DNA from 4 places in the Micromonospora sp. NPDC005237 genome. Region 1 is predicted to be linked to each of the others. Evidence: riboswitches for the same ligand, from Rfam matches in the RefSeq annotation. Region 1 holds a riboswitch; each other region holds the start of a gene.
The links. Region 1 has a riboswitch for cyclic di-AMP ahead of ABZT87_RS18465 (transglycosylase family protein). Riboswitches for the same ligand answer to the same signal wherever they lie in the genome.
Positions count from the first base shown of each region.

Region 1 (4,075 bases):
GCCGGACTGACGGCACGACGCACTGCCCGCCCGGCTGTCGTCAGGACCGCGAGGTCGCGGTGTTGCTCAGATGACGGCCGACATGTCCGATGCGGCCGGGGTCGCGCGGCGGGGCCGCCTCGCGGGGCCGCATCGGCGCTGCCACGCAGATCACAGCAGGTGGGGGGTTTTGCCGGCGGTGCGAGTGGAGAGGTTTCGGGGAATCAGCCTGACAGGGGGGACCACCATGTCCGACGACATGAGCAACCGTGCGAGCCGGCGTGCCGAGCGTCCGCGCGACGTGACCGATCCGCTGCTCTGGCAGCTCGCGCTCGACGTGCTGGCCGCACACGAGTCGGACGAGGAGGGCGCGTGCCGCAACCTGCTCTGCGCCGGCCAACCCTGGCCGTGTGCGGCGCGCAGCACCGCTGAACAGTCGCTCCGGCTGGCCCGTCGGGCGGACGACACACCGCCCACAGCCGCCCCGCAGCGACCCGACGCCGCCACGTCGACCGGCCGGTCCCCGGAGCGGGCTTCGGCTCCGCGGCAGACCCGTACCACCGGGTCGCTGTCGACGGCGACCGCCTCGGCCGCCTGACGCCCACCCGCCTGCACGACATGCCAGCGGGCGCTCGACCGGAATCCGGTCGAGCGCCCGCTGCTGGTGCTCTTACAGGCTGAGCCGCTGGCCCGGGAGAATCAGACCCGGGTCGGCGCCGATCAGCTGCCGGTTGCGCTCGTACAGGGCCTGCCAGCCGCCGGCCTGGCGGTGGCTGTCGGCGATCTCCGACAGGGTGTCCCCCGGCTTGACCACATACGTGTCGCCGCTGGCCGCCGGGGCGGTGCGCTCGTGGTTGCGGGTCGCCGGCTGGTCGCCGCGCGACGACCGCTCCTTCGGGGCGGTGGACCGGTCCTTCCCGGCGGTGGACTTCGACGACTTCGCGGTCGACTTCGTCGAGGACTTCGTGGCGGAGCCGCCCGACGAGCCGCCCTTGCGGCCGCAGGTCGGCCACGCGCCGATGCCCTGCCCGTCGAGCACCTTCTCGGCGATGGCGATCTGCTCGCCGCGGCTCGCCAGGTCGGCACGGGCGGCGTACTTCTTGCCGCCGTAGCCGGCCCAGGTGCCCTGGGAGAACTGCAACCCGCCGTAGTAGCCGTTACCGGTGTTGATCTTCCAGTTGCCGCCGGACTCGCACTTGGCGATCGCGTCCCAGTTGACACCGGCCTGGGCCGGGGCCGCGGGGCCGAAGAGGGCGACGGCGCCGGTGATCGCGCCGACGGCCAGGGTGCCGACGGCGACGCGGCGGGTGGTGACCCGTCGATGACGGGGCGTGTGGACAGACGTCATGTGTGGTTCCTCCACGCCGGCGAGGTGAGCTGTCGGGTTCGGGCCGAGGAGCCCGGCCGCGCGGTGGCGGCTTCACCCCGAGGTGACATGCACCGAGGAACGTGGGTCCCCCGCTCCTGCCCGGGGTTCTGGTATCCGACGACCGGGGGCAGGATTTGGCGTTGCCGGTCGTGGCGTCCACGGTGGTGGACTCGATCGACGGTAGGCACGGTCGGTGACCCTCGCCCAACGCTTGTGAACTTGTTCACCGGCGCACGCGCGGCGCCTCTGCCAGCGGTTGCGGACCACGCGCGGCTGTGCACCGACCATCATGGACCGATTCCGATCAGGCCCGGATGTCACCGCCCGTACGCAGCCAGGCGATGGTGCGACGGAGCAGTTCGAGGTGAGGAACGGGCCGATCGGCGGGTGGTGGGAGCGGCCGTGCTCCCAGGAGGCGCCGATCGTGGCACGCCAGCTCGGCGTGCGGTCCCTGCCCGCTGAAGATCACGGCGTCGACGGGCATCGGCGCTCCTGGGAATTGACGTTCGGGCAGGAAACCATAGATCGACGGCCGCGATGCTCGGAAGCACACCGGGTCGACCCCGGCAACCTTCCCAGGAGGAGAGCATGCCGATCCACCGGAGCCGCATCGGCCGCCGCAGCGCCGCCGCCACCCTCGTGACCGTCCTGGCCAGCGCCGGCCTGACCCTGCTCGCACCGACCGCCGCGCACGCGTCCAGCCCCTGCACCAGCCTGACCTTCTACCGGGTCGGCGGCTATCCGGGCGGCGCGGACATGCACGTGCCGACCGTTGGTTGGCAGACCGGGAACAAACAGTGCTATCTCACCTACGGCCACTCGGGCTCGGCGGTGCTGGTGCTTCAGGAGGCGCTGAACAACTGCTACTCGCGCTCACTGAGCCTCGACGGCAACTACGGCCCGAAGACCCGCGACGCCGTCCGGTACGCCCAACACAAGATCAACGAAGACATCGTGTACGCGAACATCGCCGAGGACGGCGAGTACGGCCCGCAGACCCGGGCGTACATGGGCTTCGCGATCTTCGGGGTCAACGGCGGCCCGGTCATCCCGAACGTCTGCTACTACCCGGGCTGAGCCGCGTGACGGCGCCGGTCGGAGTCCCCCGTGGAATTCCGACCGGCGCCGTCGTGCACCCCCCTGCCCGCTTCGGTCCGCGGATCAGCAGACCCGGACCGCCTCGATCCGCTGGTTCCAGTTCCCCCCGATCGCGGCCGAGTCGTACGCCAGGTTCGCCCGGTAGCCGTAGGCGTGCTGGTAGCCGAGCAGGCCGGTGGCGTTGGCGTTGTCCCAGAAGGTGGAGACGGTGCCGGACGGTCGGTTGTTGATGATCGACTGGGTCCTGTTGCGGAAGTACGAGGGCAGCCCGACGTCGTTGCAGCCGTTGTACGGCCCGTCGAGCAGGAAGATGTCCCCGCTGAAGTTGGTCCCGGCGTACAGGCAGAGCAGACCCGAGGGGCAGGCGTAGTTGGCCTGGGCCGGGCTCGGGGCGACGCCGAGCGCGGCGCCCACGGCAACCACGCCGAGCAGGGCGGACGTGAACCTTCGCAGAGCACTTCGCACGATGGTGACCTCCGGTGTCGTCACGACCGGAACAGGCCGTGAGTCGAATTGCCGACATCGCATTGATTGATGCCGCTGTGCCAACGATGATCTGCGCGGCAGGTCGACGAATTCCTGCCGGAACCTCAATCCGGCCGTCCGTCGGCGGATTGTCCGACTGGCGATGCGGCGAGCGGCGGTTCATGGAGATTCGGGTCCTCGGGCCGGTCGAGGTCTGGGCGGACGGCCGCCTGGTCGACGCCGGAGCAGCCCGCCAGCGCGCCGTCCTGGCCGCGCTGGCGGTCGACGTCGGCCGACCGGTCCATGTGGAGTCGCTGGTGGACCGGGTCTGGGGCGACACGCCACCGCCCAGGGTTCGCCACAACCTGCACGTCTACCTCGCCCGGCTCCGCCGCGTGCTGGCCGACGCGGGCGCACCGGACGCGCTGGTACGACGCTCCGGCGGGTACCTGCTGGACCAGCCACCGGAGACAGTGGACGGCCCGCACTTCGACGTGCTGCGACACCGGGCCGATGGACTGGTTGACGACGACCCCGAGCGGGTGGAGCTGTTGCGCCGGGCGCTGGAGCTGTGGCGCGGCGAGCCGCTGGCCGGGCTGCCCGGCGAGTGGGCGGCCCGGGTCCGGCAGGACTGGCACCGCCGGCACACCGACACCGCCGTGCAGTGGGCCCGCGGCCTGCTGCGGCGGGGCGAGCCGGAAGCGGTCATCGACCCGCTGACCCGGCTCGCCGACGACCACCCCCTGGACGAACCGGTCGCCGCCGTGCTGCTGCACGCGCTGGCCGCGGCCGGTCGCGGCGCACAGGCGCTGGCGTACTACGCCCGGCTGCGGGACCGGCTCGCCGACGCGCTCGGCGCGGACCCGGGCGTCGAGCTCCGCCAGCTGCACCAGGCCATCCTGCGCGGTGAGATCACCGTGCCCACTCCCGGACCGTCCCCCGCCCCCACCGGAGCGGGCCACGTCGCCAGGCCGCACCCGGAGCGCCCGATCCCGGCGCAGTTGCCGTCGGATGTCCGGGGTTTCGCCGGGCGCGGTCCGGAGCTGGCCCGTCTGGACGCGCTGCGGGCGTCCGCCGAGGCGCAACCCGGGGCGGTCCCGCTGGCGGTGCTCTCCGGGGCGGGCGGGGTGGGCAAGACGGCGCTCGCCGTGCACTGGGCGCACC
Region 1 covers NZ_JBEXHJ010000006.1:262,088-266,162, reverse strand. Annotated here, with positions in the region: gene dinB (DNA polymerase IV) at 1-10, shown strand, start outside; gene ABZT87_RS18470 (hypothetical protein) at 239-577, shown strand; gene ABZT87_RS18465 (transglycosylase family protein) at 650-1,327, opposite strand; cyclic di-AMP (ydaO/yuaA leader) riboswitch at 1,327-1,471, opposite strand; gene ABZT87_RS18460 (hypothetical protein) at 1,653-1,832, opposite strand; gene ABZT87_RS18455 (peptidoglycan-binding domain-containing protein) at 1,937-2,425, shown strand; gene ABZT87_RS18450 (peptidase inhibitor family I36 protein) at 2,510-2,911, opposite strand; gene ABZT87_RS18445 (BTAD domain-containing putative transcriptional regulator) at 3,094-4,075, shown strand, end outside.

Region 2 (4,075 bases), on a different contig from region 1:
GGATCGACGTCGACATCACCCTGCGCGCGCCGACGCCCCTGTTCCGGTACGCCTTCCAACAGGCCCGCGCCGCCCACCTCGCCCTGGCCACCCGCCTCGGTGCGGCCCTGGACACCACCCCCGACGAACAACCCCCGGCCTGACCCACCCCGCGGCTGCGGTCTCGCGTCGTGGTGGCCTCCCGGTGGCCGCTACGTCCTTGTGGCGGCGCGCTCGCGCGGCACGCTCCGCGCGCCGGTCGGCCGGGTGGCTCGGCGGCCCCAGGGCTTGTACGTGGAGAGCACGGTCGCGATGATCATGAGGCTGGTCGACACCGCGGGCGCGATCACCAGGTCGGCGCGATCCCGGGCGGGGAGGGCGGCGCCCAGCGCGCTCGCGTGCCGCAGGTTCGGGGTGAGCAGGAACAGCACCAGCCCGACCATCGCCGTGGTGATCACGAGCTTGACCAGCACCCACCGGTAGCGCACCAGGCCCCAGGGGGTGAGCAGCGCGCTGGCGACGCCGACGAGCCAGACGAGCACGCTCAGCGGCGCGAACAGCACCGTGCCGACGAGCCCGGCGACCGGATAGACCACGGCCGGGTCGGCGCCGCGCTGTGCCGCGATGCCGAGGGTGAGCAGCACCAGGTCGGCCCCGAGCCAGCCGAGCGAGGTGATGAGGTGCAGGGTGAGCAGCGCCTTGCGGGTGGCGGGTGGGATTCGCGGCATACCCGACATGCTGCCGGCCCGGCCCGGCCGGGTCGTCCGATCACCGGCGGCGTCCGGGGTACGTCCGCTGACGTACCCGGGGCCGGCGCACCCGCTCGACGGTGCGCCGGCCACCGGTGGGGTCAGTACACCGACAGGTGTACGTGGTTGGTGTGTTCGCTGGAGGGGTCGCCGTTCCCCCCGCTGTACGACTTCCACCCGCTGCTGGGCAGCCAGATCTGCCTGTACCAGATCACGTAGAGCACGGCGAGCCGGTCGGAGTTGCGGATGAAGTACGCGGCCAGGTTGTTGCCGTACGTCTTGTCGCCGCCGGTGGCGTCCCCGCCGAAGCCGCCCTTCTGGGCGGCGAAGTCGCAGGCCCGGCCCTTCGGGTGTTCGCCGGAGCCGCCCGAGCGGTGACAGGAGACGTACCGGGTGAAGCCGGCGGCCTTCGCCTGGTTGAGGGCGTGCAGGGTGCGGGGGGTGATGCAGCCGCTGGCCGGGGTGGGGTCGTTGACGCTGCACGACTCGGACGGCCAGGAGCCGTCGGAGTTGCGCGGCGCGGGCTGGGCGTTGGCGGTGGAGGTGCCCCGGTTGGAACTGGTGTCGGCAGCGGTGGTGCGCGGCTTGCTGGTGGCGACCGCCAGGGCCCGTTCGGCCTGTTCCTTGCGCTTGGCCATCACCTCGACCTGCTTGCGCTGCTCGCGGATCTCGCCGTCCAGGGCGGTGCGGGTGCGGTTGGCCTCGTCCCGGGTGGCGTGCAGGTCGCGCAGCACCCGGTCCTCGTTGGCGGCCACCACGTCCAGCGCGGCCGCCCGGTCCATGAAGCCCTCGGGGGTGTTGGTGTTGAGCAACGCCGAGACGGTGCTGAGCCGGCCGGTGCGGTACGCCACGCCGGCGATCTCGCCGACCTTGCCGTTGCGCACGGTCATCTCGGCCTCGGTGGTCTTCAGCTTGGCCGCGAGTTGCTGCTGGCGCTGGACGGAGGTGTCCAGGGCGCGCTTCGCGTCCAGGTAGCCCTTGCTGGCGGCCTCCAGTTGGGCCCGCAGCGCGGGGGTGCCGCCCTCCTCGTCGCCGTCGGGCGCCGCGGCGGCCCGCAGGCCGCCGGGGGGAGCGGCGGTGGCGGCGCCCACCGGTAGGGCGACGCCGAGGGTGACCATCATGACGATCAGTGCCGCGAGTCGGGCGGCGGGTGGTCGTGCTGGTGCCACTACGCATGTCCTTCCGTCAGCCGCCGACCGGGTTAGCTGACGGGTTCGGGACGGAAGATCCCTACCGCTGACGCGGATGCACCCCAGGAACGTGGTTCCCCGGTTCGCCCTCTCGGGTGATTAGGCGGCGGCCGCCACCGGCGCCGGGAGGGCGCCGCCGGGTGGTGGCCGGGGACGAGCCTACCGGGGCAGGTGGGACGTGTGCAGTCGATGTGACGGAAGGTGTCTGCGCCGCCACCAAAGATGACGGCAAAACGGTCTTTTCGTCAGATAGGTGCTCACCACTCGATCGAACCGCAGGCGCCCGTGGCGGACCCGGGCTCGATCTGCAGCGTGGCGTGCTCGATGCGGAAGTCCTCCCGCAGGGCGGTACGCGCCGCGGTGAGCACCGTGCCGACCTCCCCGCCGGGTGCCATGATCAGGTGTGCGGAGGCCACCTCCATGCCCGAGGTGAGCGTCCAGACGTGCAGGTCGTGCACCTCCACCACGCCGGGCACCGCGGCCAGTCGGTCGTGCACGGCGGTGACCTGGAGGTGTTCCGGGGCGGCCTGCACCAGGATGCGGACGGCCGCGCGCCCCAGCCGCCAGGTGCGCGGCAGGATGAACACGCCGATGGCGACCGCGACCAACGGGTCGGCCCACCACCACTCGGTGACCGCGATGAGCAGCGCCGCGCCGATCACGCCGAGCGAGCCGAGCAGGTCGCCGAGCACCTCCAGGTAGGCGCCCTGGAGGTTGATGCTCTCCCGGGCGCCGGCGCGCAGCAGCGCGAACGCGATCACGTTCGCGAGCAGGCCGAGGACGGCCACCGCGAGCATCGGGCCGGTCAGCACCTCGTGCGGGTCGCCGAACCGGCCGATCGCCTCGATCACCACGTAGACCGCCACGCCGGAGAGCAGGACGGCGTTGGCCAGGGCGGCGAGCACCTCGAGGCGGTAGAGCCCGAAGGTGCGCTGCGGGTCGCCGGTGGCCCGCCGGGTGGCGGTGATCGCGGCGAGCGCCATCCCGATGCCCAGCACGTCGGTGAACATGTGCCCGGCGTCGGAGAGCAGGGCGAGCGAGCCGGTGTGGAAGGCGGCCACACCCTCGACCACCATCAGGGTCGCGAGCAGCCCGAACGCGGCCCAGAGTCGGCCCCGGTGCTGGTGGGCGGCGTTGGTGACCGACCCGTGGTGGTGGTCATGACCTGCTCCCACGAAATCCACCCTCCGTCGCCACCCGGGACCCGGTCAAATGTATGCTCACATCGCTATGTATGCAAGTGTACGGACCGGCCCACCCTTCGACACGGCAACCCGCAGGTCAGCCGGTCGGGTCGATGGTGGTGAGCCGCTGGGTGGCCCGGGAGAGCGCCACGTAGAGCGTTCGTACGCCGGAGCCCGGATCGGCCCGGATCTCGCTCGGGGCGACCAGCACCACCCCGTCGTACTCCATGCCCTTCGCCTCCAGGCTGGTCACCACCTGCAGCCGCGCCGCGCCGAGTGAGCCGAGCCAACCGGCGACCTCGTCGCGGCGGGTGACCGGCGTGATCACCCCGACCGTGCCGTCCACCTCGGCCAGCAGGCCGGTGGCCGCCTCCACGACCGCGGTCTCCAACCCGGCCGGCGGCACCACCAGCTCGACGGGGTCGATACCGGTGGAGCGTACGGCGTTCGGCAGCGACAGGTCGGGGTAGAGCCGGCGGATCTCCGCCGCCGCCACCGCGAAGATCTCCGCCGAGTTGCGGTAGTTGGTGGTGAGCGTGAAATCGTGCCGCTTGCGACGGCCCAGCGCCTGGTCCCGGGCGTGGGTCAGCTCCTGGGGATCACCGATCCACGCGGTCTGCGCCGGGTCGCCCACGACGGTCCAGGAGGCCAGGCGGCCGCGCCGTCCGACCATCCGCCACTGCATCGGCGAGACGTCCTGCGCCTCGTCCACCACCACATGCGCGTACTCCCGGTAGTCCTCCGGACGCTCCCGGGCCGCCGCGCGGGCGGCCCGCTGCCGGTCGCTGGCGGTGCTCAGCTCGCGCACGCCGCCGGCGAGTTGGAACGGGTCACGGCGGGCCCGCGCCGGCTGCATGGGCTTGCCGAGCAGCGCGTCCAACTCGTCCAGTAACGCCACGTCCGCGATGGTCAGGCCCGCGGTGTCCAGATTCTGGTACGCGGCGGTGAGCAGCCTGATCTCCGCGCCGGAGAG
Region 2 covers NZ_JBEXHJ010000003.1:519,458-523,532, reverse strand. Annotated here, with positions in the region: gene ABZT87_RS11260 (SRPBCC family protein) at 1-143, shown strand, start outside; gene ABZT87_RS11255 (hypothetical protein) at 192-707, opposite strand; gene ABZT87_RS11250 (hypothetical protein) at 830-1,849, opposite strand; cyclic di-AMP (ydaO/yuaA leader) riboswitch at 1,903-2,034, opposite strand; gene ABZT87_RS11245 (cation diffusion facilitator family transporter) at 2,176-3,093, opposite strand; gene ABZT87_RS11240 (AAA family ATPase) at 3,200-4,075, opposite strand, start outside.
Region 2: it holds a riboswitch for cyclic di-AMP, as region 1 does, so the genes downstream of both, ABZT87_RS11250 (hypothetical protein) here and ABZT87_RS18465 (transglycosylase family protein) in region 1, are expected to answer to the same signal.

Region 3 (4,075 bases), on a different contig from region 1:
AATCTGGTGCTCGCCGGGCTGCTGCACCGCTACGTCGAGACCCCGATGATGCGCCGGCTCGCGCCGCGCCGCCCGAAGCGGCCGTCGGCCGTCCCTCCACAGCGCACCGGCGACACCGACGACCGGGCCCCCGGCGCAGGCCGGACCGACGAACGATCGACGTACGCCGACTCGCGCTGACCCATCCGCCCAGGCCGGACGCGGTCGGCGCGGCGTGAGCCGACACGCCCGGCGTCGATGCGCACGGTCGTCGTCGGCGGTAGCGTGGGGACGTGCTTCCGGTCGCGCTCACCTGTCCCCTGTGGTGGGTGGCGCGCTGGGCGACACGGGTGCTGACCAGCCTCGCCGTCATCGCCGCCCTCGCGCTCGGCGCGACCACGGCCCTTCCGGGGTCGCCAACGCCAGCCGCCTCGGCGACGTCCGCAGTCGAGCCGCCCGCGTCGCCCGACCGACCCGCCGCCGTGACCAGCACCGGGCCCGCGACGTCCATCGTCGACGACGACCAGACCGCCGCCCGCGACAGCGCCACCCGCGACAGCGCCGCCGTTGACGAGTCCGCCGCCGTTGACGAGGCCGGCTCGGCGTGGTCCGCCGACCCGCAGCCCGCGCTGCACGGCACTTCGCGCACCCTGGTCGCCACGTCGACCGGTGTGACGCCGGCGCGGGCGGTCTCCGAGCGGTCACCCCGCGCCAACAATCCGGCCGCCCGCGCTCCCCGGGCCCCACCGGAGCACCGAATCACGGCGGGTCACTGACCGCGCACCGGCTCCTGACCCGCACCGGGTCACTGACCTCCGCGCCGGCCACTGGCCACCGCACCGGCTGCTGAGCCGCCCCGCCGCAGCGCCGAGGCCCCGATCGAGCGTCCCGCCACCGCACCTGTCGACACACCAGTCCGTACCAGCCGACCCGCGGGTCACCGACCCTCGTGCGGCTTCCCCGTCGCAACGCGCATTCTCCCGAGGTGCCGACCATGGAGACCGTCGTCTTCTACCAGTTCCTGACCGAGGTGCCCCAGGCCGCCGCCATCTGGTCGGCCCTGTTCCTGCTGGCGCTGACCGTTCTCGCCGTGCTGGTCGCCCGTCCCGAGCCGGACTCGACCGCCTCCGAGCCGATGCCGCCGCCCACCGCCCAGGAGGTGGCCGCCGCCGAACTCGCCGACCTGCGCCGCTACGCCGAAGAGGTGGCCGTGGCCGCGGCCCGCGCGGCGCAGACGGCCCGGCGACGACGCGCTGACTGGCTGATCACTCAGGAAGAGGCGCAGGCCGCCTGGTCCCGGTACGACGAGGCGGACACCGCAGCCCGTCGGTTCGCCACCGCCGGGGCGCTGCCGACCCCACGTACCCCGCACACCCCGGCCGAGTACGCGGCCCGGGAGCGCTACCTGCACCGTGCCGCGATGGCGGCGCACTGGCGCGGCGAGTTGACCATGACTCAGCTCGGTGACGTGTTCGGGCACCGGCGCGGCTGGGATCCCCGCCGGCACCCGGTCGAGCAGGAGGTGCTGCTCACCCGGGCGATCCGTGACGCGAGGCTGGCCGACCACCGGGCCGCCGACGAGCGGGAGCGGTCGGCCTGGCGGGACGCGGAGCTGGCCGCCGAGTCGGCACGCACGCTCGCCGAGGAGGCGTACGCGGCGGCGGTCCGGTTGCGGCCGAACCCGCTGCCGTCGCGCCGTACGACGACCCGGGCGTCGCGTTCGGCAGTCGTGACACGCTGGCGTCCGGCCCGGGTCGGTTGAGCCCGATCTGTTATGTGAGGCCCGTCACGGACGATGGAAATCGGGCGACCGGCACCATCGGCGGCCAATGTTCGCGCGATTGCGGCGGCGTTGCCGGCAGCCTGTCCGGTTGTCGCCCGTCGGCGCCTCCGGAACCGGTTGTCCCATCGAGTCACGTCAGCGGCAATACGCGCAGAAATTGGTGCGCCAAACGATGTTTACGCAGGTGGGCGTGGCTTGGCAGGGTCCGCACTGGCCAGTACTGTCGTGCTGTCCGGTGCGGTAACCGATCGCAGGAGGCGACGCCGTGCCGACCCGCTCAATCGTGATCTACGAACCGGGGACCCACAGTAAGTCCGGGGTGAATCCGCGAGCCACGGCCCGCGGTAGGGCGATCTTCCCGCCCGAATCCGTCAGCTAACCCGGTAGGCGGTGACGGAAGGAGTTCCATCCTCGTGCAGCACCTTTCCACCCCTCGGTTGTTCCCCCGCCTCCACGGCGTCGCGGCGCCCCCGCTCATCCGCCTTGTGACGGTGAGCTGACCCCCCGGGTCGCCGCCTTTCCCGCCCGGCCGCGCCGGGCGTTCCCCTGAGCGGTTCACCATCCGCGGACCACGGTTCGCGCGCTGGCGCCTGCCCGGATACCGGCCGAGCCCGGTGTGCCGCTCACCCCCCGAACCGTGGAGGACCCCGTGAAGCACACCCTGCAGCGTCAGCTCCGTCGCCTCGCGACCGAGCGCCCGTACCAGATCGTCGCGGCCTCCGCCGCGGCCCTCGCGATCGCCACCACGACCGGCGCCCTGCTCGCCGGCACCGACGGCGCCCCGGCCAGCGAGCACACCGCGACCACAGTCGCCGAGATGCGCAGCGACACCATCGCGTCCCGCGACCAGGCGCGCGTCGCGTCCCCCTCGGCCGTGCCGAGCACTGCCGCCCCGGCCACCAGCGCCGCGTCGCCCGCCGCGAAGGCCACGAGCAACCCGGACCTCACCCGTAAGCCGACGCCGCCGAAGCCGCCCGCGACCAAGGTGCTCGACTACGACTACGAGGCGCAGAACACGTACTACAACTGCGGCCCGGCGGCCACCCGCAACGCCCTCAGCGCCACCGGCATCGACCGTACGCAGGAGGAGCTCGGCGCCGAGCTGGGCACCACCGAGATGGGCACCAACTCGGCCGAGGACACCACCCGGGTGCTCAACGCCGAGGTGAAGGGTTCCCCGTACCAGACCCGGATGTTCGCGGGCACGCCCAGCCCGGCGCAGATGGACCGCCTCCAGGCCGACGTCGTCAAGGCCATCACCGACGGCCGGGGCGTGGTGGCCAACGTCGTCGGCGACGCCACCGACACCAATGGCGGCTGGCACTCCTACGGCGGTGGGCACTACATCGCCGTCGTGGGCTACAAGGACAACGGCCGGACCGTGCGGATCGCCGACTCGGCGAACGCGGCCGACCCGGCGTACTGGATCACCACGATCGACCTGGCCAACTGGATCGCCACCCGGGGCTACTCCGCCTGACCCAGGCGCTGACGCCCACGACGCCGCGGGCGCCGTCCCCCACGAGGGGCCGGCGCCCGCGGCGTCTCGCGTCGATGCCGATGACGGCTCTCGTACCGGGCCACGAACCGTGGGAGACTGCGGCCGTGGTGGACGAATCGGTTGGTCACGCCGGTCGCGGGCCGGTCCTGCTGCTGCTGCACGGCATGGGAGCGACGGGCGACGTGTGGCTGCCCTGGGCGCCACTGCTGGAGCAGCACTGGCCAGGGCGGTGGTTGGCGCCGGATCTCGCCGGGCACGGCTGGTCGGCCCCGCTGTCGTCGTACTCCTTCGAGGGTCTGGCCCAGCGGATCGCGCAGGGCCTGGCCTTCGACGACCGCATCGTGGTGCTCGGCCACTCGCTGGGTGGGGTGGTCGGCCTGGCGCTGGCGGCCCGCGACGCCGGGCTGCCGGTGGACGCGGTGGTCGGGTTGGGCATCAAGGCGGTCTGGTCACCCGCCGAGCTGGCCCGGGCCGCGGAGCTCGCCGCCCGCCCGCTCGGTTGGTTCGCCAGCCGCACTGAGGCCGCCCGCCGCTACCTGCGGGTCGCCGGCCTCACCGGCCTGGTCTCCCCGGACCACCCGATGGTGGACGCCGGCCTGCGCCAGGTCGACGGCCGGTGGCGGCTCGCGATGGACACGAGCGCGTTCGCCGTCGGCGAGCCCGACCTGACCGCGCTGCTGGCGGCGACCGACGTGCCGGTGGTGCTGGCGCGCGGCGAGCACGACCCGATGGTCACCGACGCGCAGCTCAAGGAGTACGGCGTGCCGGTCGCCACGCTGCCCGGTCTCGGCCACAACGCGCACCTGGAGGAC
Region 3 covers NZ_JBEXHJ010000005.1:117,415-121,489, forward strand. Annotated here, with positions in the region: gene ABZT87_RS15380 (acyltransferase) at 1-180, shown strand, start outside; gene ABZT87_RS15385 (hypothetical protein) at 273-755, shown strand; gene ABZT87_RS15390 (hypothetical protein) at 974-1,741, shown strand; cyclic di-AMP (ydaO/yuaA leader) riboswitch at 2,027-2,167, shown strand; gene ABZT87_RS15395 (C39 family peptidase) at 2,400-3,242, shown strand; gene ABZT87_RS15400 (alpha/beta hydrolase) at 3,368-4,075, shown strand, end outside.
Region 3: it holds a riboswitch for cyclic di-AMP, as region 1 does, so the genes downstream of both, ABZT87_RS15395 (C39 family peptidase) here and ABZT87_RS18465 (transglycosylase family protein) in region 1, are expected to answer to the same signal.

Region 4 (4,075 bases), on a different contig from region 1:
CCCGATCGACTTCGCGTTGACGTACCAGTTGCCGGCGTGCCAGGCGACGTCCTTGGTCTTGACGTGCTGGGCGATGTGCCCGTCCACCGAGCGCAGCGAGTAGTGCCAGCTCACGTAGGTCGGGTCCTGGACGAGTTTCAGGGTGGTCGCCCAACTCGCCTCGGTGTCGTGGATGACGATGTACTCGATCTTCTGCCGGGCGGGCCGGTCGGAGAGATCGTGGTTGCCGTAGTCGCCGTCGCCGAACGCCTCGTAGGGTGCCGGAATCCACTCACAGGAGACCGTACGCGGGCACTCCAGCCCGTCCGGGCGGGCGAGTCGTCGTAGGCCCAGCCGGTCCAGCCAGGAACGCTGGGGTTGGACCGCGCGGGCCGGCAACGTGACCCACTGGCCGTCGTCGGTCACGCGGGTCTCGCCGTCGCCGATGGTGGTGTAGACCTCGTCGGCGAAGGCCGCCGCGGCGTCGGCGCTGTCCGCGCCGGCGTAGCGGGCCACCGCGCCGTACCAGGTGGCGGGGTCGGTGCCGGCGCCGACCGGAGCGCCCACCTCCCGTTGGTACGCGGCCAGCAGCGCCGCCCCGCCCCGGATGTTGGTCGTCGCGTCGCTGCGCAGCGCCTCGGGGGCGGCGCCGGTCAGCGCGGCGGCGGCGTCGACGGTCTGCATCGCGGCGGTGGGCGGCGCGGGATCCGTGGCCGGCGCGGGTGCCAGGACGGCACGGGAGTCGTCGCCGCGCGGATCCTCGGTGCCGGCGTCGTGGTGGCCGCGCGCGGGTAGGGCGGCCACGTGGCGGGCATCGGTCAGGTGCATCGGTCCGTAGCCGCCGCTGGTGCTCGGGGTGCCGGCGTTGCTGTCCCAGCGGGACTCCAGGTAGGAGACGCCGAGCAGCACGGCGGTCGGCACGCCGTACTCGGTCGACGCGGCGGCGTACTGCTGCTGACGGTCGGCGGCCGGTGCGGCGGAGGCGGGGCCGGCGCTCAGCGGTACGGCGGCCGTGGCGATGACCACGGCGACCGCGAGCGATGCGCGCCGGCCGGCGGACAGGGTTGGACGTTCCATCGAACCCCCTAGATTTGACTGGTAACGGTGTGGTCACCTTCGCGCCGGTCGGGAGTCCGCGTCAATACCTTTCCATATATCAAACTGCATCGAAAGAAAGCTTCACGCACGCTCGGTGACCTCCTCCAATCGGTACGGAGTGTCACGGCCGCACGGGTTGCGGATCGGTAACGGCCGTCTCTACTCTGGTCATTTGTCGGCCCGGTAGCAGGTCTGCCCATCCCGGGCGGTAACGGACCGACACCGCCGAGTCGCTTGCGAGCGAGCCGGGGACCCAGGTTCCCCCGGGGTGAATCCGCAGCCAATGCGGTAGGGCGCCAACTTCCCGCCCGAACCCGTCAGCTAACCCGGTAGGCGGTCAGGAAGAAGGAGTACGGAACCCCGGTGGCCCTCCATGCCCCGCGGCCGTCGTCCGAACGGTCGGCCTCGGCCGACCCGACGTCGACAGTGCCGCGTCCACGCTGGTCCCGCTTCACCACCGCCCTCGCCGCAGTGGTCGGCGTAGCCGTCGTCCTGACGGGCAGCGCCACGGCGGCGCACGCGGATCCGTCCGTCGCCGAGATCGAGCGCCAGATCGACGCCGACTGGAACAAGCTCGAACCGGTCATCGAACGGCACAACGCCACCCGCGCGGACCTGGCCGTGAAGCGCAGGCAGGCCGACGCGCTCGCCGCCCGCATCGCGCCCCTGGAGCGCCAGGTCGACGCCGCGATGAACAAGGTCAGCGCGCTGGCCGTGCGCGCGTACATGGGCGAGAACCTGTCGACAGTGAACACGATGCTCGGCAGCCGGTCGCCCGGCGAGGTGGTCGGGCAACTCGAGATGCTCGACCGGTTCGCCCACAACCAGCAGGAGGACGTCCGTCAGGTCGCCGATCTCCGCGACGAGCTGGCCCGGCAGAAGGCGCCGCTCGACGAGATGGTGGCCCAGCTGACCCGTACCGAAGCGCAGCTGGCGGCGAAGAAGAAGCAGATCAACGACGAGATCGACCGGCTGCAGAAGCTGCGCCTCAAGGTGTACGGCAGCGGTGGCGGCGGTCCGCTGCGTCCGGCGCCCTGCCCGGCCAGCTACCCCGGCGGCGGCGCGGGCACGGCGGTCAAGTTCGCCTGTGCCCAGATCGGCAAGCCGTACGTGTGGGGTGCCGAGGGTCCGAACTCGTACGACTGTTCCGGGTTGATGCTCGCCGCGTGGGCGAAGGCCGGTGTGTCGCTGCCGCACAACGCCGCCGCGCAGAGCCGGGTGACCAAGAATGTCAGCAGGGGCGATCTGCGCCCCGGCGACCTGGTCTTCTACTACAGCGACATCCACCACGTCGGCATGTACGTCGGCAACGGCTGGGTGGTGCACGCCTCCCAGGCCGGTCAGCCGATCAAGATGAAGAAGGTCGACGACGGGCCGATCCACAGCTACGGCCGTCCCGGCTGACCAACGCGGGACGCAGCAGGGCCCGTCGCGATCTCGTCGCGGCGGGCCCTCGTCGTCCGCTATCTATCGCGTCGGCCAGGCACGCCAGTTCTGCCAGGAGCGGCTCGGCGTCGGCCCCCGCTGACCCTGGTAGCGCGAGCCGTAGACCACCGAGCCGTACGGGTGCTCGGCCGGCGAGGAGAGCCGGAAGATGCAGAGCTGGCCGATCTTCATGCCCGGCCAGAGGGTGATCGGGAGGTTCGCCACGTTGGACAGCTCCAGCGTCACGTGACCGGAGAAGCCCGGGTCGATGAACCCGGCGGTGGAGTGGGTGAGCAGGCCGAGGCGGCCCAGTGAGCTCTTTCCCTCCAGCCGGCCGGCGAGCTGGTCGCCGAGCGAGATCACCTCCAGCGTCGAGGCGAGCACGAACTCCCCCGGGTGCAGCACGAACGGCTCGCCGTCGGGCACCTCGACCACCGATGTCAGGTCGTCCTGCTGCATGGCCGGGTCGATGTGGGTGTAGAGATGGTTGTTGAACACCCGGAACAGCCGGTCGAGTCGTACGTCGATGCTGGACGGTTGGACCAGGGTGGGCTCGAACGGTTCCAGGCCCAGCGTGCCGGCCTTGATCTCGGAGACCAGGTCACGGTCGGAGAGCAGCATCGGACCACCATAGCCGCGTTGGCCGGACCGGCCGGATTCGGTGCCGGTGACCAGCGCGTCGAGGTCGCTGCTCGTACATTTGTTCGATAGAATGTCGGCATGGCTTCCTGGTCCGAATTCGCCGCCGACGAGCCCCGCCTCGCCGACGGGATCCGCGTTCTCCTGCAGCAGTACGGGCCGGGCTTCGGCTACCTGGCCACGGTCCGCGCCGACGGCGGGCCCCGGGTCCATCCGGTCTCCCCGGTCATCACCGACGAGGGTCTCTTCTGCTTCATCATCGACTCGCCGAAGCGCCGCGACCTCGAACGGGACGGCCGCTACGCGCTGCACTCGTTCCCTCCGGAGGAGAGCGACGACGAGGCGTACGTGGCGGGCCACGCCTGGCCGGTCACCGACCCGGTCCAGGTGGCCCGACTGGCGCAGAGCGCCCGGGCCGAGCCGCAGGTCGACTGGCGGCTGTTCGAGTTCACCGTCGACGTGGCGATGTTGACCCGTCGCGAGCAGCACGCCGCAGGCGTTCCGGGTGTCACCCCGAGCCGCCCGGCCGTGCGGGTCTGGCTGGACCCGCAAGCCCCGCCCGCACCGGCCGCGCCTCTCGCCGTACCGCAGACGCGCCCGACCCGCCGCAGCCGTGACGTCCAGTGCACGGCCGCCTGACCACGGCCCTGCTGTGCAAAAAAACGCCGGTGCCGGCTCCGTCGTGACGGAGCCGGCACCAGGTGTACGCGAGGAGAGCTACGCCGCGCGGTACGCGTTCCACGCGGTCAGCATGCGGCTCGCCTGCCCCGGGGTGAACTGGTACATGCACGAGTCGTAGGTGTAGTCCATGAAGTTGGTGATCGGGTCCAGGCCGGTCGCCGAGCAGGTGTTCCGCCCGGTCGGGCACTCGTACGCCGGCGACGCCTCGGCCGGGGTGTCGCTGACGCTGTCACCGGAGCCGCCGCAGCCACCC
Region 4 covers NZ_JBEXHJ010000002.1:279,716-283,790, forward strand. Annotated here, with positions in the region: gene ABZT87_RS06175 (N-acetylmuramoyl-L-alanine amidase) at 1-1,056, opposite strand, end outside; cyclic di-AMP (ydaO/yuaA leader) riboswitch at 1,291-1,427, shown strand; gene ABZT87_RS06180 (NlpC/P60 family protein) at 1,441-2,481, shown strand; gene dcd (dCTP deaminase) at 2,545-3,123, opposite strand; gene ABZT87_RS06190 (pyridoxamine 5'-phosphate oxidase family protein) at 3,223-3,780, shown strand; gene ABZT87_RS06195 (zinc metalloprotease) at 3,859-4,075, opposite strand, start outside.
Region 4: it holds a riboswitch for cyclic di-AMP, as region 1 does, so the genes downstream of both, ABZT87_RS06180 (NlpC/P60 family protein) here and ABZT87_RS18465 (transglycosylase family protein) in region 1, are expected to answer to the same signal.